One region of the Glutamicibacter sp. NPDC087673 genome, then DNA from elsewhere that is predicted to be linked to it. Evidence: riboswitches for the same ligand, from Rfam matches in the RefSeq annotation. Region 1 holds a riboswitch; the other holds the start of a gene.
The links. A riboswitch is a leader RNA that binds a small molecule or an ion and turns the genes downstream of it on or off. The one in region 1 is predicted to bind S-adenosylmethionine.
Positions count from the first base shown of each region.

Region 2: another riboswitch for S-adenosylmethionine. It lies ahead of ACIOTL_RS13810 (O-acetylhomoserine aminocarboxypropyltransferase/cysteine synthase family protein); the one in region 1 lies ahead of ACIOTL_RS10250 (O-acetylhomoserine aminocarboxypropyltransferase/cysteine synthase family protein).

Region 1 covers NZ_JBIUWB010000004.1:992-16,276, forward strand. Annotated here, with positions in the region: gene ACIOTL_RS10235 (methionine synthase) at 137-1,177, opposite strand; gene ACIOTL_RS10240 (DUF1852 domain-containing protein) at 1,209-2,201, opposite strand; gene ACIOTL_RS10245 (LysR family transcriptional regulator) at 2,325-3,266, shown strand; SAM riboswitch class I at 3,496-3,586, shown strand; gene ACIOTL_RS10250 (O-acetylhomoserine aminocarboxypropyltransferase/cysteine synthase family protein) at 3,671-4,984, shown strand; gene ACIOTL_RS10255 (cystathionine gamma-synthase) at 4,981-6,201, shown strand; gene ACIOTL_RS10260 (GyrI-like domain-containing protein) at 6,273-7,142, shown strand; gene ACIOTL_RS10265 (DUF222 domain-containing protein) at 7,205-8,914, shown strand; gene ACIOTL_RS10270 (gamma carbonic anhydrase family protein) at 8,980-9,498, opposite strand; gene purU (formyltetrahydrofolate deformylase) at 9,536-10,378, opposite strand; gene ACIOTL_RS10280 (hypothetical protein) at 10,705-12,450, shown strand; gene ACIOTL_RS10285 (flavin-containing monooxygenase) at 12,460-13,494, opposite strand; gene ACIOTL_RS10290 (bifunctional methylenetetrahydrofolate dehydrogenase/methenyltetrahydrofolate cyclohydrolase) at 13,665-14,531, shown strand; gene ACIOTL_RS10295 (AAA family ATPase) at 14,798-15,285, shown strand, end outside.
Region 2 covers NZ_JBIUWB010000005.1:287,851-303,135, forward strand. Annotated here, with positions in the region: gene acs (acetate--CoA ligase) at 1-1,803, shown strand, start outside; gene ACIOTL_RS13780 (BCCT family transporter) at 1,884-3,755, opposite strand; gene ACIOTL_RS13785 (Fur family transcriptional regulator) at 4,421-4,849, shown strand; gene katG (catalase/peroxidase HPI) at 4,953-7,136, shown strand; gene ACIOTL_RS13795 (methylated-DNA--[protein]-cysteine S-methyltransferase) at 7,235-7,864, opposite strand; gene ACIOTL_RS13800 (RNA polymerase sigma factor) at 7,861-8,358, opposite strand; gene ACIOTL_RS13805 (histidine phosphatase family protein) at 8,471-9,031, opposite strand; SAM riboswitch class I at 9,143-9,237, shown strand; gene ACIOTL_RS13810 (O-acetylhomoserine aminocarboxypropyltransferase/cysteine synthase family protein) at 9,353-10,726, shown strand; gene ACIOTL_RS13815 (CoA-binding protein) at 10,726-11,220, shown strand; gene ACIOTL_RS13820 (hypothetical protein) at 11,807-12,034, shown strand; gene ACIOTL_RS13825 (hypothetical protein) at 12,079-12,342, opposite strand; gene ACIOTL_RS13830 (ATP-binding protein) at 12,901-13,212, opposite strand; gene ACIOTL_RS13835 (hypothetical protein) at 13,182-13,601, opposite strand; gene ACIOTL_RS13840 (amidase domain-containing protein) at 13,635-14,351, opposite strand; partial or broken gene ACIOTL_RS13845 (IS3 family transposase) at 14,378-15,285, opposite strand, start outside.

The sequences.
Region 1 (15,285 bases):
GCGATCGCGACCAAAGTCTGGGGAATCGGTCGACGCTGTTGACCGAGCCCGGCTTGGTCACATCGAGGTCCTCCATTTCAAGATATGAACGACGGCGTTGCCAGACAGTGCTGGCACTCCCGTGACTAGCGCAGTCTCAGAAGCTGGCACCCACAAGCTCCTCGCGCAGCACAGCGGCACCGGCGCTCAGCGTGCTCAGCTTGGCCAGAGCGACGTGGCGGGGGAATGGCGCCATGCCGCAGTTGGTGCTCGGGATCAGCTTGTCTGCATCCATGTATGCCAGCGCCTTGCGCAGAGTTTCAGCCACAGCTTCCGGGGTCTCGATCTGCGGGTTGGCTACATCAATCGCGCCGAGCATGACCCGCTTTCCGCGCACCAACTCGACGACCTCCAGCGGCACGTTCGAGTGGTGGGATTCCAGCGAAACGGTGTCGATGGAGGAAGCCTGCAAGAGCGGGAAGGACTTCTCGTAGTGGCGCCACTGGGTGCCCAGAGTTGCTTTCCAGTCATTGTTTGCCTTGATGCCGTAGCCGAAACAAATATGTGCCACGGTCTCAGCCTTCAATCCTTCGCAGGCGCGTTCCAGAGCGGCCACGCCCCAGTCGGCCACCTCGTCGAAGAAGACGTTGAAGGCAGGTTCGTCGAACTGGATGACATCCACCCCTGCGGCTTCCAATTCCTTGGCTTCCTGGTTCAGGATGGACGCGAACTTCCAGGCCAGCTTTTCGCGGCTGCCGTAGTAGCCGTCGTGCAGGGTGTCCACCATGGTCATCGGACCGGGCAGTGTCCACTTGATCTGTCGGTCGGTCAGTGTGCGCAGGAACTTTGCATCTTCTACGAAGACCGGGGCTTTGCGTTCCACCGCGCCGACAACGCTGGGCACGTTGGCCTCGTAGCGGTCGCGGATCAACACGGTCTGCTTGTTCTCGAAGTCAACCCCTGACAGGTGCTCAATGAAGGTGGTCACGAAGTGCTGGCGAGTTTGCTCCCCGTCGGAAATGATGTCGATGCCGCGGCGGGTCTGCTCCAGCACCGCGGCACGCATCGCGTCCTGCTTGCCCTCGGCCAGCGCCGTTCCTTCCAGCTTCCACGGAGACCACAGGGTCTCGGTTTCAGAAAGCCATGAAGGCTTGGGCAGGGAGCCAACGATAGAGGTTGGAAGCAGGGAATTGGTCATAATTGGTCCTTCGGATTCCTAAGATAATTGATTAGGCGGTGGGGACTGCACAGTTGGCAGCCCAGGATTCGAGCAGTTCGCGATTCGGAATAATGAAATGCTCTTCGGTGAATTTCCCTTGGATCTTGCCTAGCTGGGTTCGTTCTTCGCGGTCATAAAAAACGCGGGTGGGGGAGAAATCTTCGGCTCCAAGGCTCGGGTGATACACAGCAGGCGCTGCCGAGTTGGCGTTGTAGATTTCCGGACGGTAGATCTTCTGGAAGGTCTCCATGGTGCTGATCAGGCTGATCAACTGCAGATTGGTGTAATCGTTGAGCAGGTCACCGCGGAAGTAGAACGCCAGCGGAGCCACGGCACCCGGCGGCATGAAGTAGCGCACGCTCAAACCCATTTTTCCGAAGTACGCGTCGGTTAATGAATTTTCATCCTGCTGGTACTCCAAACCGAGCACCGGATGGCTGTTGCCCGTGCGGAAATAGGTCTTGGAGGTAGAGACGCTGATGCAGATCACCGGTAGCTGCTCAAAACGCTGACCATAGGCTTGCGACTTAAGGAAGTGCTGGAAAAGTTGCCCGTGGAGATCGCCAAAATCTTCGGGAAGAACTGGGGTGCCGGCGCCACGACTCTGCGCAGGAAGCACCACACTGAAATCATAGTCGCGGACGTACGACGAAAAATTATTGCCGACTATTCCCTGGGTTCGAGTGCCTAGGAGGTTATCCACGATCGTGGTTTCAAGGACTTCTAAAAGGGGAAATTTCTGGTCGTTATTATCGGCAGTGAAATGCACGTTGGCAGAAATGATTTCCAATTCCAGCGCATAGCGGTCACCCTGGGGATTGTCCCAGTGAGCCAAGGAATTGAAGCGGCGGTTGATCATTGTTAAAGCATTGTTCAGGTTCTCTGCGCGGCGTTCTCCGCGTGCCAAATTGGCGAAGTTCGTGGTGGTGCGCGAATTTGCTGAAGGGGTGTAATTCTCGTCGAATCTGGTGGTGCTAATGCTGAAGGTCAACGCGTCTGCCATGATGGCCAATCTGTTTCTTTGGGGGCCGTAGTGGGCCGAGGGGAAGTCGATGCGTCAATCATGCAGGGTGATTCTTGATATCGGGTAACTCGATATAACTATGGATTCATATAGACTCTGGCTATGGTTCAGGGAACAAATGGCTTGACGCTGCAGCAACTTCGCTATTTCGTGGCGGTCGCCTCGGAGGGGTCGATCTCGGCTGCCGCCGACCTCATTTACGTCGCGCAGCCCAGCATGTCCTCAGCGATGAAAGAGCTTGAATCACGGGTGGGGCGCACCTTGCTGATGCGTTCGGCCAGGGGAGTAACGCTCACCGCCGAAGGCGCAGAATTCCTCGGCTACGCCCGGCAGGTGCTCGAGCAGGTGGAGCTTCTTGAGCATCGATATCTCGGCCGCCCCTCGGCCCGGCGGCTGCTGGGCGTCTCCACCCAGCACTACTCCTTTTCGGTGGATGCCTTCGTGCGGATGGTGCAGGCCAGCGGGGCCGACGAGTACCAGTTTTCGCTGCGCGAGACCCGCACCGAACAGATCATCGAGGACGTGCGCACGCTGCGCAGCGACATCGGGATCCTGTACCGCAGTGACTTCAACCGGAAGGTCATCGACAAGCTGCTGCGCGAATCCCGGCTGGTCTTCCACCCGCTGTTCCTGGCCGATCCGCATATCTTCATCTCGCGCAGCAACCCGCTGGCCACTCGTGAACAGGTCACGCTCGAAGACCTCGAAGACCTGCCCCGGCTGACCTTCGACCAGGGCGCGAATAATTCCTTCTACTTCGCCGAGGAGGTGCTCTCCACGCGCTCCAGCCAACGCGAAATCCAGGTCTCGGACCGCGCCACCATCTTCAACCTCATGATCGGCTTGGGCGGGTACACGATCTCCACCGGCATCATCAGCGACGAGCTGGATCCCTCCATCGTCGCCATCCCGCTGGCCATCGAGGAGCGCATCGAAATCGGCTGGATCGACCACGCCGCCATCCCGCTCACCGACCAGGCCCAGCGCTACCTGCAAGAAGTGCGCACCGTGGTCGCCAGCTTCGGGGTAGAAGTGCTCGGCTGAACCGCCAGCAGCGTAACCGCCGGTCATGGAGCACCGGCGCATCGTCACAAACTTCCAGAAAAACCTCTACATCACGCCGATTCCGCTCAAAAGCTCGCTTCACAAAAGGGTTCAGGCCCCCGCGTCATCATGACAAGGCGACGACATATGAAGCGCAGCGGCCTTGTATGAAGCCGGGCGCCGGATACCGCTTGCACCGTTTGCGGCGGATAGCCAACCATGGAAGAACAACCCATCAAGAGCGGCCGAGAGATCTGGCTCGGAGACGCCGCAGCAACCATCGGGAATCCGAAAGGTGCTACCGCCAGGAACGATGGAGCAGTTCCGAACGCGTTATTGCGTAGCATCGTGCCGCCGCACGATGCCAATCGGTGCACTCCCTCGCAGAGAATCGAGGAGGAGCCATGAGCCAGGAAACCGACGCGGTCCACGCAGGGTACCGCCCGAGCGGAGAGTTCCGCCCGATGCTGCCGCCACTGCACAATTCCGCGGCCTACCAATTCGCATCGCATGCCGAAGCGGTCGAGAAATTCGCCTTGCGCCAGGCCGGATTCACCTACTCGCGCACCGGCAACCCGACCGTGTCCATCCTGGAACAGCGCGTGGCCGCCCTGGAAGGCGGAGCCCACGCGGTAGCCACCGCCACCGGGCAGGCCGCCGTGGCCCTGTCCCTGCTCGCCCTGACCCAGGGACCCAAGCACATCGTGGCCTCCTCCTCGCTCTACGGCGGTACCGTGGACCTGTTCACCGACACCTTCGCGGACTTCGGCATCCGCATCAGCTTTGTCGACCAGGCCGATCCGTCCGCCTGGGCCGCTGCCATTGAGTCGGACACCCGGGCGTTCTTCCTGGAGTCCGTCTCCAACCCGCTGTGCACCGTGGCCGATCTGCCCGCCATCGCGGCCATCGCCCACGATTACAACATCCCGGTGGTCGTGGATAACACCCTGGCCACCCCGCTGAATGTGCGTCCGCTGGATTTGGGTGCCGACATCGTGGTGCACTCGGCCACCAAGGGCCTGGCCGGACACGGCTCGGTGCTCGGTGGCGTCGTGGTGGACTCGGGGAAATTCGACTTCTCCGATGCCGCCCGCTGGCCGCAGATCGCCGCCCCGCGGGTGCGGCTGAACAACACCTCGCTGCTTGAGCGCCACGGGCCGGCCGCCTACGCGATGCTGGTGCGTTCCAAGTTCCTGCACGACTTGGGCCCGACCCTGGCCCCGGCCAGCGCCCAGGGCATCCTGGCCGGCATCGAGACCCTGCCGGTGCGCGCCGCCCACGTGCAGCGCAGCGTCACCACGCTGATCGGCACTCTGGCTTCCCACCCTGGCATCGCGGCCATCCACCACCCGTCCCTGCCCGGCCACCCCAGCCACCAGCTGGCCCAGACGCTCACGCCCAAGGGCACCGGCTGCGTGCTGGCCATCGAGCTGGCCCACCCATCGCTGGTTTCCCCGGTAATCGACGGGCTCAAGCTGATTTCCCTGGCCGCGAATGTGGGGGACACCCGCACCATGGTCTCCCACCCAGCCACCATGACGCACTGCCGGCTCTCGGAGCAGCAGCTGGCCGCCGCGGGCCTGAACACCTCCACCCTGCGCCTGTCGGTGGGATTGGAAGACCCCGCCGACCTGCTAGCAGATATCACCCAATCGCTGGATCTTGCATTGGCCGCAACCCAGGCCACCGCCGACACCAAGGAAGCGAGTTTCGCATGAGCGGCTTCAACACCCTCGCCGTGCACGCCGGCCAGCACAAGGATCCGCACACCGGTGCGGTGATCCCGCCGATCTACCAGACCAGCACCTTCATCCAGGACGGCATCAACGTGCTGCGTGCCGGGCACGAGTACTCGCGCGGCTCCAACCCGACCCGCAACGGGTTCGAATCCCAGCTCACCGCGCTGGAAGGCGGCACCGCCGGCTTCTCCTTCGCTTCGGGCATCGCCGCCGAAGACGCACTGCTGCGCGCGGTGCTGGCGCCAGGCGACCACATCATCCTGGGCGCCGACGGCTACGGCGGCACCAACCGGCTGATCTCCAAGCTGCACCGCAAATGGGGGATCACCTCGTCAGCGGTAGACATCACCAACCTGGACGCGGTGCGCGCGGCGGTGCGCCCGAACACCGCGCTGCTCTGGGTGGAAACCCCGTCCAACCCGCTGCTGGGCATCGCCGATCTGGCCGGCTGGGCTGCCATCGCCCGCGAGCACGGCGCCCTGCTGGTGGTGGACAACACCTTCGCCACCCCGTACCTGCAGCGGCCGCTGGATTTCGGCGCCCACGCGGTGGTCCATTCCACCACCAAGTACATCGGCGGGCACTCCGACGTGCTCGGCGGGGCCGTCATCGTGGCCGACCACCTGCACCGCGGGCAGAGCCTGGCCGAAGCGGTGGGCTACCAGCAGTTCGCCGGGGGCGCGGTCTCCGGTCCGCAGGATTCCTACCTGGCCGCCCGCGGGCTGAAAACCCTGGGCCTGCGCATGGAACGCCACGGGGCTACCGCCTCCACCCTGGCCCGCTGGCTCGATGACCAGCCCGAAGTCACCCGCGTCTACTACCCGGGGCTGGAACGCCATCCGGGCCACGAGCTGGCCAAGTCCCAGTCCGCGGCCGGCCGCGGCTTTGGCGGGATCCTCTCATTGCAACTCTCCGATGAAGCCGCCGCCCGCGCCTTCGCCCAATCCATGGAGTACTTCCAGCTCTCGGTGTCCCTGGGCGGGGTGGAGTCCCTGGTCTGCTATCCGCGCGAAATGACCCATGCTTCGCTGATCGGCACCCCGCTGGAAATCCCGGCCAACCTGGTCCGCCTCTCGGTGGGCATCGAAGAAGCCGACGACCTGATTGCCGATCTGGAACGCGGCCTGTCCGCGGCCCGCGCGGCGTCCAAACCGGTCGTCGCCCGGGTATGTGAAAAGACTCTGGAAAACGCCTGATCGCTTCGAACCGCGATTATCGGGCGGCGTGCCCCTACCCTGAAGAATAGTAGTTGGGGAAGGGTGGAATCATGATCGGAATTCTCAATCGGCTCATCGAGCAAATCGAGGCTCAGCTACGCGCCGAGATCAACCTCGCTGACTTGGTGCACGCCGAAGGTACGACGGAATACCATGTGCGACGGATGTTCTCCTCGCTGTCCGGCATGCCGGTCTCCGAGTACATCCGCCGGCGCCGCATGACCCAGGCCGCCGCGGATCTGCTTGCCGGTCAGGACCTGCTGAGCATCGCGATCCGTTACGGCTATGGTTCGGCCGAAGCATTCGGCCGGGCCTTCCGAGCGGTGCATGGCGCGTCCGTGGCCGATGTCCGCGAGAATGGTGGCCCCCTTCGAAGCCAACCAATCATCAGGTTCAGCCTGACCGTCGAAGGGAATCGTCCCATGGATGCACGAATAGTTGATCGAGAAGAATTCCAGCTCATTGGATACGCCACGCAGGTACCGCTGATTCACAACGGTGCCAACCCGCACATCCAAGCCCACATCGCCTCCATCCCGATAGCCGAGCACGCTCGGCTCAAGGAGCTGTCTTCCGCGCAACCTGCCGGTTTGCTGCAGGTCAGCGCACAGGTGGACCCCGATTACCGCGAAGGCAGCGAGCTGACCTACCTGCACGGTGTCGCCGTACCCGGTGGCATCCAGGTGCCGAAGGGCCTGGACGCGATTCAGGTTCCTGCTGGCCAGTGGGCGGTCTTCAGCGTTTCGGGCCCCTACCCGTCGGCGTTGCAGGACCTCTACGCCGCCACCGCTACCGCGTGGTTCCCGTCCAATCCGTGGCGTTTGCGCGTGGGGCCGTCCATTGTCGCCGTGCTCGATCGGGCCCCGGACTTCAGCACCGCGACCTGCGAGCTCTGGCTGCCGGTTGAAGCCGGCAACTAGACTTGTCCACAGCCCGTACACGCATGCCCTGCAGATCCATTTCTGCGGGGCATGGTGTACCCATGAGCAGAGAAATCGCGCAAGCGCTGAAGGACCTGGCCGACGCCAACGCGTTGGCCGCTTCAGCGACCCATGTCCTGGCCCAAGGCGGCCTCACCGCCGGCCAGGCCGCCTATTTTTCGATGCTCGCTGAAGACACGTCCCAATCTCTCGCCCGGACCCAGGTCCACGCGGCAGCTGCCCTGCGGCGTACCGGCGCCCACAAGCTCGACCAGGAATCCTTCCAGGCCATCTCCGATCTCGGGGCCCACCCCACCGTCGAGCAAATCGAAGCCGCGAAGGGGCGCACCACGACAGCGCGCACGCATTTCAAGGATGCCAAAGGACTGATGACCGGCTGGCTGGATATCCCGCGCAGCACCGCCGCCGCCCGCCTGGTGCAGGCCGACTGCCTGCTTGGCGGCACGGACGAGGCAGGACAACCGACTGATCCGTGGCTGCCGGAGCTTGCTACGCAGTTCGACGACCCGAGCATTGATCCGCGGCTGGTTGCCTCGGCGGCAATGAAGCTGCATTCGCTCCGCAAGGATCTGGGCGAAGGCAAAGCCGCAGAGGCGAAGAAGCAGCAGCTCCAGGCAGAATCCGCAGCCTTCCTGCGTTCAGAGCCCAAGTCAGCGCGCAAGCACATCAACGACATGGTCTCGCAGATCAAAGCGGGCCAGCGCCCGCTCAAGGCTCTGCTCGACGGAATCGGAATCTTCAAGCGCGGTATGCGCAAAGGGCTGGTTGAATACATCATTCGTGTTCTCCCATCGCATGCCGCATACATCGAGGCCTACTTCGCCAATCTGGATAATCCTTCCACCGTTGCCGGCAACCGCGCGGGCTTGAAAGACGTCGATGCCCAGTTCACCGGTGAGGAAACCAGCGGCTGGGACGATGAAGAAAGCAAACCCGACTGGGCAAAAGACGGACCGGGTGACGAAGCGACGGAGGACATTGGAGATCTCGACTCGGAAGACGAGGATCTCCAGGGCGAAAATGATGATCTCCAGCCAGAAGTTGCTTCCGCCGAAGCGAAGCAGGCCAACGCTGAATGGGACGACCTGAAACCCGAGCGAAGACGGCTCGTTGGTTTCATGGCCTTGCTGATGAGCGAACGGAAACCCAGCGGAGGCCCGCCGGAACAGCAATCAGGACTTGCCAGTGCGCAGGTGAGCGTCATCTTGGATTGGGATAAATTGCAGCAGCGAACCGAGGATTTCGCTGTGACTTCCTCGGGGATTCTGTTATCCCCGGGGGAAACCAGGACCGCACTGTGCAATGCCGGGATTCTCCCGGTGGTGCTGAACGGCAAGAGCCTGCCCTTGGATCTCGGACGAACGCAGCGGCTATTCACCAAGGCCCAAGTCCGAGCCCTGCGGGCAGCCTATCGAGGCTGTTCCTATCCCGGGTGCAGCATGCCTGCGCAGCGGTGCGAGGCGGATCATCTGGATCCGTGGGAGAAGGGCGGGCGCACTGATATCAAGTCTGCGGTGTTGAATTGCTTGATTCACCATACGGCCAGGCATTGCGGGTTGTTCCAGGCGGTGAAGATCCCTGGGAGCCGGCCGATGGTGCTGTTGCCGCCGGAGTTGGATCCGGAGCAGAAGTTGCGGATCAACACCTATTTCATGACTCCGGCCGAAGGGTTGGAGGCCGAAGCGTTGGCGGAGGAGACCACGGTGAAGTGGCGTGCTGGGTTGCTGGACGTCGAAATCGCCGAGCCATGAGCAGCACGCACAAGGCTTAAAGCGAAAGGTCCTGGAAGCAGTGCGCTTCCAGGACCTCGCAAACTCTAGGCGTTGGCTTCCAGATGCTTGGCTGCCAGCACGAGATAGTGATCAGCGTTGGTCTTCAACCCGGCGACTTCTTCATCGCTCAGTTCGCGGCGGACCTTGGCCGGAACACCTGCAACGAGGGAACGCGGCGGAACCTGGGTGCCTTCCAGCACCAATGCACCTGCAGCAACCAGCGACAGCTCGCCAATCACCGCGCCATTCATGATGGTCGCGCTCATGCCCACAAGGCAGCCGTCACCTACGGTGGCGCCGTGCACCACAGCCGAGTGGCCCACCGAGATGCCCGCACCCAGGGTGCAAGGAAAACCTTCATCGGCGTGAAGCACGACGTTGTCCTGCAAGTTGGTGCCTTCACCCACGCGAATCGGCGCCGAATCGCCGCGCACGGAAACCCCGTAGAAAGCGCTGGAACGATCGGCCAAGGCCACGTCCCCGCTCAACACTGCGGTGGGTGCGACAAAAACGTTCTCGCCGACCTGTGGGGTCGACCCTGCAATAGTAATAATGTGGCTCATGCCACCCACTCTAATTGTCGCGGGGGCACGGTGCGAGTTACGAGAACACGATGGTGCGCTGGCCGTCGAGCATCACCCGGTGCTCGGCATGCCACTGCACCGCGCGGGTCAGTGTCCGGCCTTCCACGCTGCGGCCCAGCTCAACGAGCTGCTCGGCGGTGCGCGTGTGCGAGACGTGGGTGACTTCCTGGTCGATGATCGGACCTTCATCGAGGTCCGCGGTGACGTAGTGCGCGGTGGCACCGATCAGCTTCACGCCGCGGGCGTAGGCCTGGTGGTACGGCTTGGCGCCCTTGAAGGAGGGCAGGAAGGAGTGGTGGATGTTGATGACCCGGCCTTCCATGCGCTCGCAGAGCGAATCCGAAAGGATCTGCATGTAGCGGGCAAGCACCACCAGCTCGATGTTGTAATCTTCGGCGAGCTTGAGCAGCTCAGCCTCGGCCTGGGACTTGTTCTCCTTGGTCACCGGCAGGTGCACGAAGTCCACCCCGTAGAAGTCGGCCATCGGCTTGAGATCCAGGTGGTTGGAGACGATCACCGGCACATCGATGGGCAAGGTGCCAGCACGCTGGGCGAATAACAGGTCGTTGAGCGCATGCCCGGCCTTGGAGCACATGATCATGGTGCGGGTGCGCTTGGCGCCATCGTCCACACGGAGGGACATGTGGAAATCGTCGCGGATGGGCGCGAGTCCTGCGCGGATCTGTTCCAGGGACTGCTCGGTGGCTACCTCGATGCGCATGAAGAAGGTGCCGGTTTCGGGCGAGAGGAACTGCTGGGACTCGGTGATATTGCAACCGGCACCCAGTAGACCCCCGGAAATGGCATGGACGATGCCGGGACGGTCGATGCAAGATAGGGTGACGATGAAATTGTTCATGCATTGAGATTAACCGGCTGGCGCGCTGCATGCACATTCGTCTCGGTGGAGTTACACAGTTAGGCGTCGAAGCTACTGGATCATCAGCAGGTTTCCGCACTCAGCCGAGGTGCTTTATGCGTCTTCAAAAAACACCGTGCGAACTAATGATCAATACCTGGCCGCGCTATGACATGATGTCTATAAATTTGGCATTTTCACGCTTGGGGAAACACATGAGGCTGCTGCATCGTTTTACTTCGGTTATAGGCGCCACCGCCTTGGTATTCGCCGGGCTCGTGCCCCCAGCCCACGGTGCTATCAGCCCTGCAGACTGCTTCGAGTACATGGATGAGACCGCTAGTGTCGTCGTGGGTTTGTCCTGCAAGAACGTGGCATCGTTGCAGGAACTGCCGATGACGCGCGATATCCAGTGGATCGGCGTCGACACCCAGAAGGAGCAGGCGCTCGGTGGGCTGGAAGTCCTGGCCGCCAACCCCCAGTTGCAATCGGTGCGGATCAATAAGGCTCCACAGGAAATCATCGCGGAACTAGCCAAGCTGCCAGTGCTGGAGTCACTGTCATTGACATTCCCCAAGGGGCAGCAGGTGCAGCTGGCTGGGCTGGGACAGTTGTCTGACCTGAAGGAACTTGAAGTGCTCGCCACGAGTTCGACGGATTATCGCTGGGCCAAGGATCTGTCTGATCTCGAAGTACTGGATCTGGCTAGCTACACCAAGCCGCTCATCGAACTGAAGATCGGTGCCAGCACGGAAATTGAACCGGTGATCACGGTGGATGGCAGTGTGCTCAAGCCGTGGGAATACACCCGCGAACGAATCCTAGGCCAGATCAGCCCCACCGGATTCACCGCGAACAAAGCTGGATTCGCGGGTGTGGCGGCTGAACTCACCGACTTCGAGGCGGTGATCCCGGGACAGGAGAATCTGAAGTCTGTCAGCTACGCAGCCAGCTGGCACATTGGCGTGCGCGATACTGCCCAGCTCGGCCGAATTTCACTGAACAGGAACCCGTCGCTGGCGGGCCATGACGCGGCGGTCGTGGGAGATGCCCTGCTGGCACCGACAACCAATTACCCATACACGGCCCTGCAGTGGACCCGCAACGGGGCACCGATTCCCGGTGCCGTGGGAGAGAGCTACCAGCTGGTGCGCGAAGACTCCAAGAAAGTCATCGCGCTGAACTATGAGACGAAAGCAGTTCGTCAAAACGGCGAAGTATGGGTCCCCTCGGCGCAGGGGACGATGAAGTACGGAGCGCCGATTGCCGCGACAGTCGCCTCGATCGCCGAGCCGACGATCAGCGGCAGCAAGATCGTGGGACAGAAGCTCACCGCTTCCCTCGACGCCGCATACTTCCCGGAGTTCACACGCCATTATCAGTGGCTAGTCGACGGTTTCGAGATTCCGCGGGCTACCGCGAAAACCTATACCCCACCTCAGTCCTATGCCAACCGCAAGATCGCCGTGCGGGCAACTCTGCACGCGGCGGACGGAGAATCGGTATGGCTGCCGGCCAGCTCGGCAGTCAAGGTCGTCAAGGGTACGATCACGGTTGCCAAGCCAAAGGTCTCTGGAACCTCAAAAGTCGGTTCCAAACTCACCGCCAAGGCCGCCACACCGGCTCCCTCCGCCCAGTCCACTAAGTACCAGTGGCTGCGCAGCGGCCAGAAGATCAAAGGTGCCACGGCAAAGACCTACGCGCTCAAACCCGCAGATCTGAACCAACGGATCTCAGTCTCGGTGACCTATGCCAAGGCCAACTACACTACCAAGACCGTGACCAGCACTGCGACCGGGAAGATCGCAGCCGCCAAGCTCAAGGTCCTGAAGAAGCCGGTGATCACCGGCAAGAAATCCACCGGCAAGACCTTGAAAGCCACGGCAGGCAGCTACAACACTAAAAACGTGAAGATCTCCTACCAATGGACGCGCTCCGGAAAGATCATCCCCAAGGCCACCAAGCCGAACTACAAGGTCGTCAAAGCCGATGCCCGGAAGACCTTGGGCGTGTGGGTGACGGCCTCGAAACCCGGCTACACCACCGTGCTAACCAAGGTGAGCAAGAAGTAACTGGGCACGCTATACCGCAACCGCGGACAGGAACTTGCTGGCTGCCAGCGCCGCCTTCCTCCCTGCCCGGGTAGCGCCCAAAGTCGAGGCCGACGCGCCATAGCCGACGAAGAACAGCCCCGGCACCGCCACGGTGGCCACCCCGTCCTCCATCAGGATGCCGCCTTGAGCCGTGTGCAGTTTCAGATCGCGCAAATGCCGGTGGGCATGCCGGAAGCCGGTTGCCCACAGGATCGCATCGATCTTTTCGCGTGACCCGTCGGAGAAGACGACGGCGTCGGATTCCAACCGGTCGATCTTCCCCCGCGAAACCAGCGCCCCGGAGGCGATCCCGGCACGCATCTTCTCGGTGAGCAGCAACCCGGTGGTGCCCACCACCGACTTCGGCGGCAGCCCTGCACTGGTGCGCTCGTTGACCTGGCGCTCCACTTCCTGGCCCCATTCGGCACCGGTGGGAACGTTGCGCCAGTCCGGTGCGCTGCGCGTGGACCACAGGGTATCCACGCCGGCATCGCGCAACTGCACGATGAACTGGGTGGCACTGGCGCCGGCCCCGACCACCAAAACGCGCTGCCCGGCGAATTGCTGCGGGGAGACGAAGCCATTTGTGTGCACCTGCGGACCATCGAAGAGCCCGGGGTAGACCGGCCAGAACGGATTGGACCAGGTCCCGGTGGCGTTGATGATGGTGCGCGCCCGGTAATCCGCATCGGCGTGCACCACGAAGTTTTCTCCGTCGTTTTCGACCGAGGTCACCGGTGCGCCGTGGCATACCGGCAACGCGAAGCGCTGTTCGTATTCCGCATAGTATTCGGACACCACTTGCGAGGCCGGCCGGGTGGAATCCTGCACCTCGAGCGGGAAATCGGGCAAGGGGTGGATATGATGCGCGTCGCCCAGCGTGAGGGTATCCCAGCGGTGCTGCCAGGCCCCGCCGGGTGCAGGGTTCGCATCGAGCACCAGGAAGTCGATGCCGCGCTTGGCCAGATGGTAGGCGGCGGCAAGCCCGGCTTGCCCTGCGCCGATCACGATTGTCGAGTACACGCTTAAGGTAACCCTGCGCACTTCAAAGTCATTCCCGAAGCCATTTTCGCTACACTGGAACGCGTGACTGGCGTTAGGTGGGTAACCACCAGGGAGCTAATCGTGCGAGCCGCGCGCCTGGGTTTGCACACCACCCGCCTTGGGAACAGGGCACCTACGGAAGGAACAGCGTGAGCGCACGCATTCTCGACGGCAAGGCCACCGCGGCCGCCATCAAGCAGGAACTGGCCGAACGCGTTGCCAAGCTCAAGGCTGCCGGGCACACCACCGGACTGGGCACCATCCTGGTTGGCAACGACCCGGGCTCGGCTTGGTACGTCGGCGGCAAGCACAAGGACTGCGCCGAAGTGGGCATCGAGTCGATCCGCGTGGACCTGCCCGAGGAAACCACCCAGGACGAGCTGCTGGCCAAGGTGCGCGAGCTGAACGAGAACCCGGACTGCACCGGCTACATCGTACAGCTGCCGCTGCCCAAGCACATTGATACGGACGTGATCCTCGAAGCCATGGATCCGGCCAAGGATGCCGATGGCCTGCACCCGATGAACCTGGGCCGCCTGGTCGCCAACGTCAACCGCCCGATGGCCTCCCCGCTGCCATGCACCCCGCTGGGCTGCGTGGAGCTGCTGGCCCGCCACGATATCGACCTGAACGGCAAGCACGTGCTGGTGCTGGGCCGCGGCGTGACCATCGGCCGCCCGGTCGGCCTGCTGCTGACCCGCCGCGACGTGAACGCGACCGTCACCCTAGCCCACACCGGCACCACCAATCTTCCCGAGCTGCTGGCCCAGGCCGATGTCGTCATCGCCGCTGCCGGCGTGCCGCACATCATCAAGGCCGATGCGATCAAGCCTGGTGCGATCGTGCTCGACGTGGGTGTCTCCCGCGTGGATGGCAAGGTCACCGGCGACGTGGACCCGGCTGCCGCCGAGGTCGCGTCGTGGATCTCGCCGAACCCGGGCGGCGTGGGCCCGATGACCCGCGCGATGCTGCTGAACAACGTGGTCGAGGCCGCAGAGCGCAACGCCGCCAACTAGACGCGAATGAACTCAAACACCAACGGCCTGCCATGATGGCAGGCCGTTGGTCTTTTACGTCCAGCAGCGGTATTTACTAGGAGACGTAATTCCTCTGGACGCAAATTGGTTTTAAGGCCGTTCCGAAAGCATTTAGATTTGCGTTTCCCTGATTAATGTTAGTGGTTCATCAGATTTAATAGGTGACGTCCTTTTCTGTAAGTGTGTCGTTGGCTTTTCGTTTGGCTAATAAACGAATGATGGTTGGGTATCGTAATATCGGTCTCATGACTCAAATTGGCGAGGTGCCCACACCTTTGGCTCAGTGGAATATTCCAGTGTTTACGGGTGGTTTCTGCAGCGTGCAGGTGAGTGCGGGAGAGGTGTTGACGATCCTAGGGGCGAATGGCTCGGGTAAATCTGCTCTGGCTTCGTGGATGCCGAGGAATTCGCAGGCAACGGCTATCCGGAGAGTGTTAGCGCAACGAAAACTGTGGTTTACTCAGTCGGGACCTTCCATTACTCCGGCAGACCGAAGAACGCGATTTGCCCAAATCACGCATTGGGATCAGGAATTTAGTTCGCGCTATCTTGATCACAGTGATTCACAGCGCTCGGGGATTGCCTTGTTCGATATGCTAGCCAAGATCAACCAGGAGAACAGGGCACGCGTAGATCTGTATGAGGCGGGGTCGAGCACTGAAGATGTTACCCGGAGGATAGGTCCACGTGTTCTCGACACGTTCAATACAGTGCTTCAAACTTCGGCCCTGGA
Region 2 (15,285 bases), on a different contig from region 1:
TCTTGGTACCTCGGCGGCAAGCTGAACGCCGCAGTGAACTGCGCCGACCGCCATGTAGCTGCGGGACGCGGCCAGAAGGTCGCACTGTATTTCGAAGGCGAGCCCGGTGACCGGGTAGCCGTCACCTACAAGAATTTGCAGGAGCGGGTCTCCCAGGCAGCCAACGCCTTGGAATCCCTGGGTGTGGTGAAGGGCGACCGCGTGCTCATTTACCTGCCGGTGCTCATTGAAACAATTGTCATCACCTTGGCTTGCGCCCGCATCGGCGCCATCCATTCGCTGGTCTTCGGCGGGTTCTCCGCCGAGGCGCTGAGGTTCCGCGTGGAGGACACCAAGGCAAAGGTCCTGGTCACCACCGACGGCCAGTTCCGCCGCGGCACTTCGGTTCCGGTCAAAGGCAACGCCGATGCGGCCGTTGCCGGCGAGAACGAAATCGAAAAGGTCCTGGTTATCCGCCGCACCGGCGACGAAATCCTGTGGACCGAGGGCCGCGACATCTGGTGGCATGAGGTGGTTGATACCCAGTCCACCGAGCACCACGCGCAGGCATTCGATGCGGAAACACCGCTGTTCATCATGTACACCTCGGGAACCACCGGCCAGCCGAAGGGCTTGGTTCACACCACCGGCGGGTACCTGACGCAGGCGGCCGCCAGCTACAACCTCCTGTTCGCCAACCCGGACGAGTCCCAGCGCGCCAAGGACGTGCACTGGTGCACCGCCGACCTCGCCTGGGTCACCGCGCATACCTACGAGATCTATGGCCCGTTGGCCAATGGCGTCACCCAGGTAATCTACGAGGGCGTCCCCAACGCCCCGCACCCGGGCCGCCACTTCGAGGTCATTGAACGCTACAAGGTCACCAGCTACTACACCGCTCCCACCTTGGTCCGCTCGTTGATGGGCTGGTTCCCGGACGGCATCCCCGCTCAATACGATCTGTCCTCGGTGAAGATCGGCGGCACTGTGGGTGAAGCCGTCAATCCCGAGGCATGGAAATGGTTCCGCCAGCAGATCGGCCGGGACAGCGAAGCAGGACTGCCGATGGTTGACACCTGGTGGCAGTCCGAATCCGGCGCGACCGTGCTTTCCCCCCTGCCGACCGATGGACATTTCAAGCCAGGCTGCGCCGCACGCGCGCTGCCGGGCATCTCGGTGGACATTGTCGACGATGGCGGCCTGAGCGTGCCGGCCAACCAGCAGGGCAATATTGTCATCACGCGCACTGGCCCGTCGATGGCCCGTACCGTATGGGGCAACCCGACGCGCTACTACACCAGCTACTGGGAACAATACGTAGAGCAAGGCTGGTTCTTGGCTGGCGACGGTGCCCGCTTCGATGAGGACGGCGATATCTACATCCTGGGCCGCACCGACGACGTGATCAATATTTCCGGCCACCGGCTTTCCACCATTGAAATCGAATCGGCATTGGTCACCAACCCCGGCGTGGTGGAAGCCGGCGTCTGCCCCACCCCGGATTCCAAGACCGGACACGCTGCAACCGCCTTCGTGGTACCGCTGGACAAGACCCTGGTTGCCGAGTCGCCTGACGAGCAGCTCGTTGCACGGCAGGCCGAGTTCATTGCTGAACTCCGTGATACCGTCGCGGTGCAGATCGGCCCGATTGCCAAGCCGCGGGAAATCGTCTTGGTTCCAGATGTGCCCAAGACCCGTTCGGGCAAGATCATGCGCCGCCTGCTCACCCAGCTGTTCGAGGGCACCACGCTCGGCGACACAACGAGCCTGCAGAATGAGCCGTGCATTCCGGAGATCAACGCGATCTGCCGCGCGCGCGGCTAATCGCTGCTCCCAAGCCCCTTGGGGTTAAACAAATGAAGCTTCTTCCCCGGCTGGGGAAGAAGCTTCATTTGATTTGCCGGTTAGGAATCCCCGGCCGTTGGCTTCTGGCTCTGGCCATCGCCCGCGCTGCCCTTGCCGTCCTGCACCGGGTCAGCGGTGGCTTCGGTGGCGAAAAGCTTCACTTCGGAGGCCCTGCCCTCGGCCCTGACCAAAGGGATTTCGGTGGTCATCAAGCTGAACTGGCCACCCTCATGGCGGTCAACCGCCTGGCCCACGGACTGTTCCAGGACCTGTCGAGCCACCTTGCCGCGAAGCACCAGCGGATCCTTGCTCAGGTCCTTCCACAACGCCACGCAGAGCAGGAGCATCACAATCACGAATGGCAGCGCCGAAACAATAGTGATGTTCTTCAGCCCGGTCAATGCCTCCGCCGGATGATCGCCGCCAGCCAGCAGCATCACCGCGGCCACAGCGCCGGTGGCCACGCCCCAGAAGATCACGGCCTTCTTGGATGGCTCTTCAGCGCCGCGTTCGCTGAGCGCACCCATCACGATCGAGGCCGAGTCTGCGCCGGTCACGAAGAAGATCGCAATCAGCAGCACGGTGACGACCATCAGCACGGTAGCCATCCAGCCCGACAGCGGGAGGCTGCCAAGCATGTCGAAGAGGATCAAATCGAAGTTGATGTCTGGTGCGCCATCAACAATGCTGGCCAGCTTTTCCCCGGTTTCCCCGGCGCGTTCAGCGCGTTCCTGAATACCGATGGCGCCGCCGCCGAAGATTGCGAACCAAATCAGGGTGACACTGGATGGAACAAGCAGCACGCCGGTAACGAACTGGCGAATAGTGCGGCCACGGGAAATGCGGGCGATGAACAAGCCGACGAATGGGCTCCAGGAGATCCACCATGCCCAGTAGAAGACAGTCCACGAGGACAGCCAATCAGACATTGCACCGTCGCCGGCGGCCGTACGCGAGGCCATCTCTGGCAAGTCGCCGATGAAAGCGCCAATGGCATCGGGAATGACGTTCAGGATGAACAGAGTTGGGCCGCCAATGAAAACGATCAATGCGATGATCAGTGCCAATACCATGTTGGTGTTGGACAACCACTGGATACCGCGCTCGATACCGGAAACGGCAGAAGCGACAAACAATGCGGTCAGAATGCCAATGATGATAACCAGAACGCCGGAACCGACCTTCTCCATCATCCCGGTGGCCTGGATGCCGCCGCCAATCTGCAATGCGCCCAGACCCAGCGAACAAGCCGAACCGAAGAGGGTGGCGATGATGGCCAGGATATTGATGGTGCGCCCGCCCCAACCATGGATGGCCCGGTCGCCGAAGATCGAGCTGAACATGGCTGAGAACAGCTGGGGGCGTCCCAGCCGGAAGCTGCCGTACGCCATGCCCAAGCCAACGATGGCGTACATGGCCCATGGGAATAAGGTCCAGTGGAAGAGCGTGGTGCCCATAGCGGTGCTCAATGCATCACTGGTGGAACCTTCCACCGTTCCCGGAGGAGGCGACATGTAGAAGTACAGCGGCTCGCCCACGCCGTAGAAGACCAAGCCGATGCCCATGCCGGTTGCGAACATCATCGAGATCCACGAGACCGTGGAGAACTTTGGCGTCTCGCCGTCCTTGCCCAGCGGGATGCGTCCAAAGTTCTTGGCCGCTACGACGATGGCGAAGACCGCGAAAACCGCGGCAGCAATGACAAAAAGCCAGCCAGTGTTGGTGATAACCCAGTCAAGGGCCGCGCTGGAGGCCTTGCCCAGCCCTTCGGGGCTAGCGAAACCCCAAATGATAAAGGCCAGCGCTAGAGCGCCGGCGATTCCGAATACCCAGTAATCCGTACCGGAAAGTGAGTACTTCTTAGGTCGTCTGTGACGAACTGAATGCAGTTCCTCAACGAGGTCGCCGATTGATTGATCCGTCTGCTTCATTGCGGTCTTCCTTCACTGGTGAGATCCCGTGGATAAGATCCGGGCGGAATCTGCCGAGCCATCGCCTCTCGAGTAAACGATCGCCATGCAGTGTGATTGATTGCGAATTGCTTTTCGGGTGTCGGTCCACTGTGTCTAAATCTCGCGTTGGAGCAGCCTGAAAGAAACGACTATTCTCCGCTAATATCCCGCGAATTATTCCTGCGAGTTGACTCGATTTAGCACGATTTTGACACGATAAATCCCAAAATGGGCCTTTTCCAGCATGGTCGACATCTCATCAAGGGTCAAATCAGATCCTTGATTTCTCGCCGTTTCCGGATCTTCAGCACCCCGGGATCACATTGTTTACGCTGGCAGCGCCATCCATGTGAGCTTCCTCGCCCCACAGGGTTTTTCGCTCCCCGAACCCGTGGAATCATCAATTGGACCGCAATATTTCCCAAGATAAAACCACGCACTATTCGCTTTCTTATTTCGGGTGAAATGTCTGCGATTTCGTAATTTCCCTCCCCCAGAAGCACATCACGCTTGAACATGCATCATACGGAATACTTACTAATGAAGCACCGATTCAACCAGTCAGCTGGAGTCCACCCACTTTTAACGCGAAATACACTGGAACTTATCTTGACTGATTCAAAATAAGCAGGCATGCTGGGTACATGACATCACAGGCAGGGATCGAGCAGGTGCTGAAGGCGGCATCGATGCGGGTCACGCAACCGCGCGTTGCGGTACTTTCCGCCGTCGCGGCGCACCCGCACGCGGATACCGAAACCATCATTTCGGCTGTCCGTGAAGATCACCCCAATGTGTCGCACCAAGCTGTCTACGATTCACTCAGGCTCTTCACGAAACTGGGTGTCATTCGGCAGATACAGCCACAGGGCCATACCGCCCGCTATGAAGCCCGCGTTGGCGACAATCACCACCATGTGGTGTGCCGCCAGTGCGGAACGCTGGCGGACGTCGACTGCGCTGTCGGCGGCGCCCCGTGCCTGCATGCTTCCAATGACCACGGGTTCAGCATTGATGAAGCCGAAGTGATCTATTGGGGCACCTGCCCGGATTGCCAGGCTGCGAACGCATAGTTGCTGTCTAAGTAAACCCCTAGATTTGCCATCGTCATCAGCGCAGCTGCTGTGCGATGGATAAAACCAGATAAACCCTAAACAATCCGGAAGGAAAGAGCACATGTCTGAGATGACTGCAGGTCAGTGCCCAGTAGTTGGCGGCGCGGGTCGAATTCACCCTACCCAGGGCAATGCCAACACCGAATGGTGGCCGAATAAGCTGAATCTGAGGATTCTGGCCAAGAACCAGCAGGTTTCCAACCCGCTGGACGAGAACTTCGACTACATTGAAGCCTTCAATGCCCTCGACTTGTCGGCAGTAAAAGCCGACCTGACCGAAATCATGACCCAGTCGCACGACTGGTGGCCAGCAGACTTCGGCCACTACGGCCCGTTCTTCATCCGCATGGCTTGGCACTCCGCAGGCACCTACCGCTCGCACGACGGCCGCGGCGGCGGCGGCGCAGGCCAGCAGCGCTTCGCTCCGCTGAACTCGTGGCCTGACAACGTTTCGCTGGACAAGGCTCGCCGCCTGCTGTGGCCAGTGAAGAAGAAGTACGGCCAGTCGATTTCCTGGGCCGACCTTATCCTGCTGGCTGGAAACGTGGCTCTGGAAGACATGGGCTTCGAGACCTTCGGTTTCGCCGGCGGCCGCAAGGACGTTTGGGAAGCAGATGACGATGTCTACTGGGGCCCGGAAAAGGTCTGGCTGGACAGCGAACGCTACACCGGCAAGCGAGACCTGGATGCTCCTCTGGCAGCAGTGCAGATGGGCCTGATCTACGTGAATCCTGAGGGTCCTGACGGAAATCCGGATCCGCTGGCCTCGGCCGTAGACATCCGCGAAACCTTCCGCCGCATGGGCATGAACGACGAGGAGACCGTCGCGCTGATCGCCGGTGGCCACACCTTCGGCAAGACCCACGGCGCGCATGCCGATGACAAGATCGGCCCGGATCCAGAAGCAGCTCCGCTTGAAATGCAGGGACTGGGCTGGAAGAACGGCCACGGCACCGGCAAGGGCGCGGACACCGTGTCCTCGGGTCTTGAAGTCACCTGGACCTACCACCCAACCCGCTGGGACAACGAGTTCTTCCACATCCTCTTCGCCTACGAATGGGAACTGTTCGAATCCCCAGCAGGCGCCAAGCAGTGGCGCCCGGTCAACAATGGCGGAGCCGGCTTGGTCCAGCCTGCATTCGAGACCTTGGAACACCGCGAGCCACGCATGCTTACCAGCGACCTGGCCCTGCGCTTCGACCCGGTCTACGGCCCGATCTCCAAGAACTTCAAGGAGAACCCAGACCAGTTCGCAGACGCCTTCGCCCGCGCATGGTTCAAGCTGACCCACCGCGACATGGGCCCGAAGTCCCGCTACTTCGGCCCAGAGGTTCCTGCTGAGGACCTGCTCTGGCAGGATCCACTGCCAGCAGCTCCGCAGACCACCTTGGGTGCAACTGAAGTTGCCGCACTTAAAGCCCTGATCAACGATTCGGGACTGACCGTCCAGCAGCTGGTATCCACGGCTTGGAAGGCCGCTTCGACCTTCCGCACCTCGGATAAGCGCGGCGGCGTTAACGGCGGCCGCATCCGCCTGGAACCACAGGTCTCCTGGAGCGTGAACCAGCCTGAGCAGCTCAAGCCGGTAATTGCCAAGCTGGAAGAGATTGTTGACAACTTCAACGCCACTTCCGGGATCAAGGCTTCCTTCGCGGACGTCGTTGTCCTAGCCGGCAACGTCGGAGTCGAGCAGGCAGCCCTGGCAGCTGGCCAGCAGGTCGAGGTTCCATTCACCCCGGGCCGCGTAGACGCAACCCAGGAGCAAACCGACGTTGACCAGTTCGCATGGCTGGAACCAGTTTCCGACGGATTCCGCAACTACGACTCGGGCTTCGTCAAGCTGCCTAGCGAGTACTTGCTGATCGACCGCGCGAATCTGCTGGGCCTCTCGGCACCGGAAGCGACCGTACTGCTCGGTGGACTGCGCGTCATCGGCAATAACTGGGACGGTTCCAACTTGGGCGTCTTCACCGACACCCCAGGCGCGTTGACCAACGACTTCTTCGCGAACCTGCTGGAGCTGGGGTTGGAATGGACCCCATCCGCTGACGAGCAGACCTACACCACCACCGATGGCCGCTGGACCGGCAGCCGCGTGGATCTGGTGTTCGGTGCCAACTCCGAGCTGCGTGCACTGGCCGAGGTTTACGCTTCGGATGATGCCAAGGAGAAGTTCGTCAATGACTTCGCCTCCGCTTGGGCCAAGCTCATGGACGCAGATCGCTTCGAACTGCGCAGCAAGTAGCAGCTGCTGGGCCGCGAGCCCGTAGCAATTAGTGCTGGGCTGCTGCTTCCCGCAAGGGAGGCAGCAGCCCAGCACTTGTTTCATGCGGGAACTGCCCGTCAGAACAGCGTCGCGGCGCCGCTGGCGAAGTCCGGGTTCTCCAGCTTCAGCAGCTCGGACTTGGCTTCCAAGCCTCCCAGGTAGCCGCCCAATGAACCATCGGTGCGCAGCACCCGATGGCAGGGCAGCACGATGGGAATCGGGTTGGTGGCGCAGGCTGAACCGACGGCCCGCACCGCCTTCGGCTTGCCGATCTGCTGCGCCAGCTGGGCGTAGCTCAGGGTACGCCCGTAATCGATATGACCCAGTTCCAGCTGCACCTGGCGGCGGAACTCGGTGGAGAGCTGCAAGTCCACCGGAAGATCGAAGCCATGCCGCTGGCCCGCGAAATACTCATCCAGCTGCCGGACGGCACCATCCAAGCTCGACTTGTCGCGCAGGATCCGCGGGCTGAGCCTTTCCGAGAGCACCTCCAGAATCCGGTCATGGCCTTCGGATTCAAAAGCGACCCGGACCAGCCCGGCATCGGTACTGGCCAGCAGCAAGGCCCCCACGGGGCTATCGACCACGCGATAGGCAACATCAACAAGTTCCCGTGCACGGGCCCGTTCAACGAGCCGGTCCTGCAGCGAGTCGAGGACTTGCGCTTCAGCGGCCGTAGCCTGCTGCCGATAATTTTTTCCGTTCATGGCTGCTCCCGCCATAGTTCTTGGTCATCCATCCGGGCCCGCAGATTCTTGATCCCATCGGCGCCCGAACGCCGGGCGGCAGCTTCGGTGCCGGAAAGGATTCCGGCAATTTGCGCGTAGCTCATTCCGCCCAGGTAGCGGTAGGCCACCACCTGCCGCTGCTTGCCAGGAAGCTGGTTCACCTCATGCCACAGCTGCAGGTTTTCCAACTGCAGATCCGGCCGTTGGGCCGATGGGGCCAGGCTGTCCACGTCTTGGCCGATGAGGATTTCCGGCTTGTTCCTGCGCAACTCGTCAATGGCTTTGTTCCGGGCAATACGCACTAGCCATGCCAGGACATTGGCGTCCTCCGGCAGTTGCGGGTACGCCTTGAGCGCGGCAAGGAACGTTTCGGACCAGGCGTCTTGCGCGCGATGCTCATCAAGCAGGGCACGGCAAACGCGCAGGATGTTGAGTCCATAGTCCTGGACTATCCGCTCGAACGGTGCTTGCATGGCTCTCCTGGAATTTTGCGCCTTCATGGCTTCTCACCATGTAAACGTACGAGGAGACCATTTTGTGAGGCGTGAACGAAAAAAATTCCTTCACGCAGATACCCATGGATTCCTAGAATGCCACCAGATCCAATTCGCTGGCGATCTGCTCAAGGCGGATCAAGTCCAGGTGGAGCATTTCGCCATTTTCCACGCCTTGGGGATCCGTGGTTCCGGCCAATGCGTCGCGGATGGTGCGCATGGTGGCCCCATGGCTGACAATCATGACCTTGCGCCCGGCATGCCTGCTGGCCAAGTCCAGCAGCGCTGGCACCGCACGGCTCAAGATCTGGGCACGCGGCTCACGCAGGTCCTTGGCAGCAGCCGATTCCGCTCCGCTGACCTCGGCCATGATCCGGCCTTCCAGCGGGCCGAAGCCGCGTTCAATGAGTTCCGGAACGGCGTTCCCCGTCTCGGCCCCGATCTGCTGGGCAATCAGCGCGGCAGTTTCCCGGGCACGTTCCAAGGGCGAAGCAAGTACCAGCGACCAGTTCTGGCCGATCAGCTGGCGCCCGACCTCGCGAGCTTGCTCGCGCCCGGTGTCGTTCAACGGGATATCGGTACGCCCCTGCAGGCGCCCTGCAAGGTTCCAATCGGTCTGCCCGTGTCGCACCAGTGCCAGCGAAGTATCCATGGCTCCAGCCTAACCGGGGTAACAGGTATCGAAGAATCTCCGGCATTACGTCCAATACGCAACGTTACGACTCATAGTTGGGTCAAGAACGGTCATGTTGCGAAGATTATTACACCATCCCGAGCGGTTGAGAGATCTGGTTCGATGACGCCGCAGCAACCTGCCACATCCGGTGGTTACGGTGCTACCGCCAGAAACGATGCAGCCGCCTACCCGTTGGACCACAGCAGGAAGCGACATTGATTCCGGGATTCCTGCCTCGATCGCGGCCCGCCCTACGGTGCCCGCGAAACCCCAATCGACAAGGAGTCGTAAGCCACCATGGCAGATCACAAGTTTGGATTCCGCACCCGCGCATTGCATGCCGGAGGCACCCCCGATGCCGAGCATGGCTCACGCGCAGTGCCGATCTACCAGACCACTTCGTTCGTCTTCAAGGACGCCGACGATGCGGCCAACCTCTTTGCCCTGCAGAAGTACGGCAACATCTACTCGCGTATCGGCAACCCGACCGTAGCGGCTTTCGAAGAGCGCATGGCTTCGCTGGAAGGCGGCATCGGAGCGGTAGCCACCGGCTCGGGCATGGCCGCGGAATTCGTCACCTTCGCGGCCTTGGCCCAGTCAGGCGACCACATTGTGGCTTCTTCGAAGCTCTATGGCGGCACCATCACCCAGCTCGATGTCTCGCTGCGCCGCTTCGGCATCAACACCACTTTCATCGACTCCAATGATCCCGCCGACTTCGAAGCGGCGATCCAGGAAAACACCAAGGCCGTCTACACCGAGGTGGTGGCCAACCCGTCCGGCGACATCGCTGACCTGAAGGGCCTGGCCGAGGTGGCGCACCGCCACAATCTCCCGCTGGTAGTCGATTCGACGCTCACTCCCCCGTACATCCTGCGCCCTATCGAGCACGGCGCGGACATCGTGATCCACTCGGCCACCAAGTTCATCGGCGGGCACGGCACCACCCTGGGCGGCGTGGTCATCGAGTCGGGCAAGTTCAACTGGGGCAATGGCAAGTTCCCCACCATGACCGAACCGGTTGCCAGCTACGGCAACGTCTCCTGGTGGGACAACTTCGGCGAGTACGGCTTCCTGACCAAGCTGCGCAGCGAACAGCTGCGCGACTTCGGACCGGCTCTGCCGGCCCAGTCCGCATTCCAATTGCTGCAGGGCCTGGAGACCTTGCCGCAGCGCATGGACAACCACCTGTCCAACGCGAAGCAGGTCGCTGCCTGGTTGCAGGCCGATGAGCGTGTGACCTACGTGAACTATGCCGGCCTGGAATCCCACCCGCAGCACGCGCAGGCCAAGGAGCTGCTGCCCATGGGCGTCGGCTCGGTCTTCAGCTTCGGAGTGAAGGGCGGGCGCGAAGCCGGCTCGAAGTTCATCGAAGCCCTGCAGCTGGCCAGCCACCTGGCCAACATCGGCGATGCCCGCACCCTGGTGCTGCACCCGGCCTCCACCACCCACCAGCAGCTGAGCGCCGAGCAGCTGGTCTCCGCTGGCGTGCCAGAAGATCTGATCCGGCTGTCGGTAGGACTGGAAGATGTCGAGGACATCCTCTGGGATCTGGACCAGGCGCTGGCCGCTTCGCAGGAAGCGATTGCCGCTTCCGCCGCAGGGTTCGAGGCTCCGGCCTATGATGGTTCCGCCTGCGCATTGCCAACCGCTTCGAAGGGAGCAATCTAATGACTGCCGTTGATACCGCTTGGGAAGGCCCTGGAGCCGCACAGCGCCTGGAGATCCTGCGCGACACCAAGTCCATCGCCATTGTCGGTGCCTCGAACAAGCCATCGCGCGCCAGCTATTTCGTGGCTACCTACCTGCTCTCCTCCTCCAAGTACAAGGTGTATTTCATCAACCCGGTACTCGATGAGATCCTGGGCCAGCCGGTGTACAAGTCGCTGGCCGATCTGCCGGAGACCCCGGACCTGGTCGAGGTTTTCCGCAAGCACGATGACCTGCCTACCGTGCTGGACGAGGCCCTGGCCGTAGGCGCGAAGACCCTGTGGCTGCAGCTGGGATCCTGGCATGAGGAAGTGGCCCGGCGCGCCGAGGCCGCGGGCATGAATGTGGTCATGGACCGCTGCGTGAAGATCGAGCACGCCCGCTTCCACGGCGGCCTGCGCCTGGCTGGATTCAATACCGGCGTCATTTCCTCCAAGCGCCAGGTACTTGCCTAGGGAGTCCAAGATTCCAGGAAATGGGTGCATGCAACGTTGCGTTGCATGCACCCATTTTTCTGCGGCAATTCCCCGGAATCGGCCGGTTTGGTCAACGACGCTGAACTTTTGCACGGAGCATTCCGAAGGAAGAACAAGACCTCTGACGAACCATGGTCGACGCAATTGGCCCACGGCATGCCGTGGGTGTGGCCCCGAAGTGCTCGACGCGTTCAATCACAGATCGAAAAATCTGCAAACCACAGCACTGCAACGCAAGGCCAAACGACCCAACCCTAAAACAGGCAGAGAGAATCGATTTCGATTCGCTACGAGCGCGAACGAAAGAAGAAAAATCCCGCCCGCACTGCTATATGAAAACTCAATTCCCCTGGCCCGAGAACATTCCAGCATCTCGCAATAGCATTGCGCCGCACCCTCAATGCTGCACGGAGTTGAAATTTCTCTGGGCGAGGATTCCCTCTGCGGCACCCAGCTAAGAGGCATCGGAGACAGTACTCTGGGTTGACGCACTATTCAGAATTCTCCGGAAGCAGAAGCTTCCTTGGAAGTGCGCCAGTTGACTGGAGATACGAAGGAGCAGACAGTGGATGCAAATCGAAGAACCCTATGGTCCGTGGCCCTCGGGATGAGCTTGACTGCCTTGGTATGCAGCGGGATTGCCCTGTATTCTACGGGGGTCATCATGGATGAGAACAACCTGGACTCATGGCCTGCCCCGGCTCTTTGGGTGGTGGCGATTGTTGGTGTCGTGGGGCTGCTGATTAGCTTGCCCGGCTGGTTTGCTACCAAGGAAACCAAAAAGGCTTCCTAGCTGTTGCTCCCCTTGTCCATAATCGGAGCGTTCTGCCGGACGGCCTAGTTCTTTTGACCAGTTACGTCGCCTTCCACGTAGGTGGTGTATCCGCACAACTTCCCGGTTTCATCGGTCGTCTTCGTCGCGGCGAAGATGATGTAAGGCCAGGATCCCAGGTCCCATCCGTCGCGTCCCCACCCTGGAACTTCGTACCACCCGGTACCGGCCAGCGATTCCATCCAGTCATACATTTCGCCGTACATGTCGCGCTCGACAGTTGCCGGGACGGTAACGGTTTCGCGGCTGTCTTTGGTCGTGGTCTGCATAGGTTTTTGCATCCTTTCGCTTCACGGAAAGTGGGGCAGATTGCCAGCCTCCCGTCGAAGCCCTCCCCCGGTTGTTTTTCTGCCTGCTGGCGAAAAGAAATGAAGCGGGGCCAGCCGGAAACCCATCAACCCGTCAGGGGTGCGCAATCCACGAAAATCTTGGGCCGAAAGAAGCGACGAAGGAGCGCGGACCAAGAATTTCTGGTGGAGCACGCCCGAAGCGCAGCGAGTGGCTTGTGGGTTTGGAGGTGGCCCGTACACTCCGAAGGACAGCAGCAAAAACAGGAAAAGACCGGACGAAGTCCGGGCCACCAACCGGACACGCCAGCGGACGCCCGACACACCCTGGAGACGAGCTTGCGAGGACCCAGGGTGTTCAACGGGACGAGAACCTCATGGCATACCTAGCCTGCGTCTAACGTCCACGACTATCCTGAACGGGGAATGCTCGCATGTTCAGAACCCACAGCGGGATTTGTAGCCAAAGTTTATCAACGCTAACTGAAAATTGACCCCCTACCGCCAATCGAAAATTGACCCCTCCACACCCAATTTGTTCTATACCTGCTCAGCGTTGCGCAGCAGATCCTGACGGTTCTTCACCCGATATGAATCCCCAGCCAAAGACAACACCTCCGCATGATGAACCAAACGATCAAGCATCGCCGAAGCAACAACATCATTACCGAAAACCTCACCCCACCGGCCGAAAGGCATATTCGAGGTCACCAGCACCGACCCCTGCTCATATCGATGAGCAATCAGCTGAATGGACGCAGACCCTGAATGAGATTCAGGGTCTACGTCCTTATCGCGGGGCTTGATAATACGGTAGTGACTCAGTAGTTTTCGCCAAATACTATTCGCGATCCTTTGCCAACGTCCATGAACGTAAGGTCCACGGACTTATCAGGCTGATCAGCATACACATGGTAGAAGTGTGCTGGACCGCCGCGCTCGAACTCGACCATCGTGAAGTTGGATGAGGTGACTTCTACCGAATCCATGTCGGTCTTCAGCGCAGCTAGCTGTGTGTTCATGACTGTTTCGTCTAATTTGTCCATGATCACTGAACACGCTTTGTCATGGTCAGTTGTTTCTGCAGCCTCAAGTAGTACTCGAACTGCTTCCTGTGGATCGCTGACGGGTTTTCCTCCGTCACAAGCCTGCTTCCTATCGGCTGAACACCCTGCTGCCGAAAGAGCTAGCGGAAACAGCAGTAGTGGGGCAATAATCTTTGAGATGCGTTTTTCGTACACAAATGACCTTTGCAAATCGAATGAGCTGTACGACTAGATCCTATGCGCGTACCAAGTTACATTCAGTGGTTTCAGCTGAGTGAAGGGCTTATTCAAAGTAGCGTTGCTGTGGTACGAGAGGTATGGGACACCATTGATTTTCTTAGTGGTCACCATGGTGTGCGTCATATTCTTAATCTTGGCACCGTTCGTTTTGTACTGAAGGATATCTCCAGGAACGAGGCTGTAGACACTGGCAAGACGTGAAGCCCGCTTTGATTCATTCCGGGCAAAACGATAGAAATTTTCAGCACCGCTCCAAGTCCAGCTGGTCATGACACCATTGCCAAACCATTTCGAGTTGCTCTTGTAGTAGCCTTCAATTTTCTTCCATCCACCTGCATAAAGCGCTTGGGAAGCGAAATTAGTACAGTCGTAGCCGTGCCTCTTATAGGCAGGATTGTACGACTTAGCCCACTTGATTGCGTAGTTTGCAACTTTCGTCTTGTTGGACGAACTAAGCTTTGAAGCCGCCATTTCGGCGACGTTCAGGGGGAGAGGATTGATTAATGCCCCACTGTCCTCCTCGCTGCCAGGGACAGTGGGGTCAACTTCGATTTCCTCTTCTTCGGTAGTTAGAGCTAGTGCCGCAGACTGCGAGACAAGATACTCATCATCCTTCACTACGATGTTTTGGATCTTGCCAGTGTCGTCGATTGTTAGCTCATAAGGGATGAGCTCGCTCCTGAGCTGGTCAAGTTTTTGGGACACGAACTTTGATCTTTTTGTACATTTCCTCAAGCCGTCAAAGCTAGAGGATCCCTTTCCTGATACGAGTCCAGAACCGCCTGGGGGCTAACTCCGCCATTTGCCGTATACGGGCGCTTCCGGTTGTACCAAACCGCGATGCACTCCTTCACTGCGGCACACGCAGCCACCCTGCTGCTGAAGAACCTGTGGTGGAACATTTCCTTCTTGATCGTCCAGAAGGCTGACTCGGCGACGGAATTATCCCAGGGACACCCCGGCGCGTCCCGTCGACTACTGCACCCTGTGCGCAGCACACCACCTCTGGAACGCGCCGAGGTACATTGGGGCCTCGGTCTGAATGGAACACACTACCAAACTGGATGAACGCCTGCGACGCAGCAAGCCCCCTCGCGTCAATGGCCAACTACGTTTACATGTTCTTACCCATTGACCAGCCCACGATCTGTCGCGAATTCAAATCGATCACCGTCGCCAAATACAACCAGCCTTCACCGGCGCGCAGGCAGGCAATATCGCCTAACAGTTTCGCCGCAAGCCGCGAGGAGCGGAAGTCACGCATGCCGAGATTGTCGACCCTATGGTTTTCTATACGCACCGTCCGGGATTGGCGCTCACGCACGGTCGTGGTTTTGAAGGCGCTCATCCGCCTGGCCCGGATTCTCAGCTCTTTCATGAGCGACATCACCGTGGATGTCGAGAGGTCTTCCTCATGGTTTTTGCGGATCAAATCCACTGATTGTCCGCCACCGGCGACCTGGTTGGACGCCTCACACTCGTCCTGGAGCAGTTTCGTGCGGTGTGCTCGCAGGACTTAGGCTTCGCTCAGCTCTTGGCAGGCGTTCAGACATCGGTAGTGACTGCCCCTGGAATTCTGGGTTTCCTGCCCATCCAGTTCACTGGATACTCGCCTATGTGGGCTTCGATGAAGTCTAAG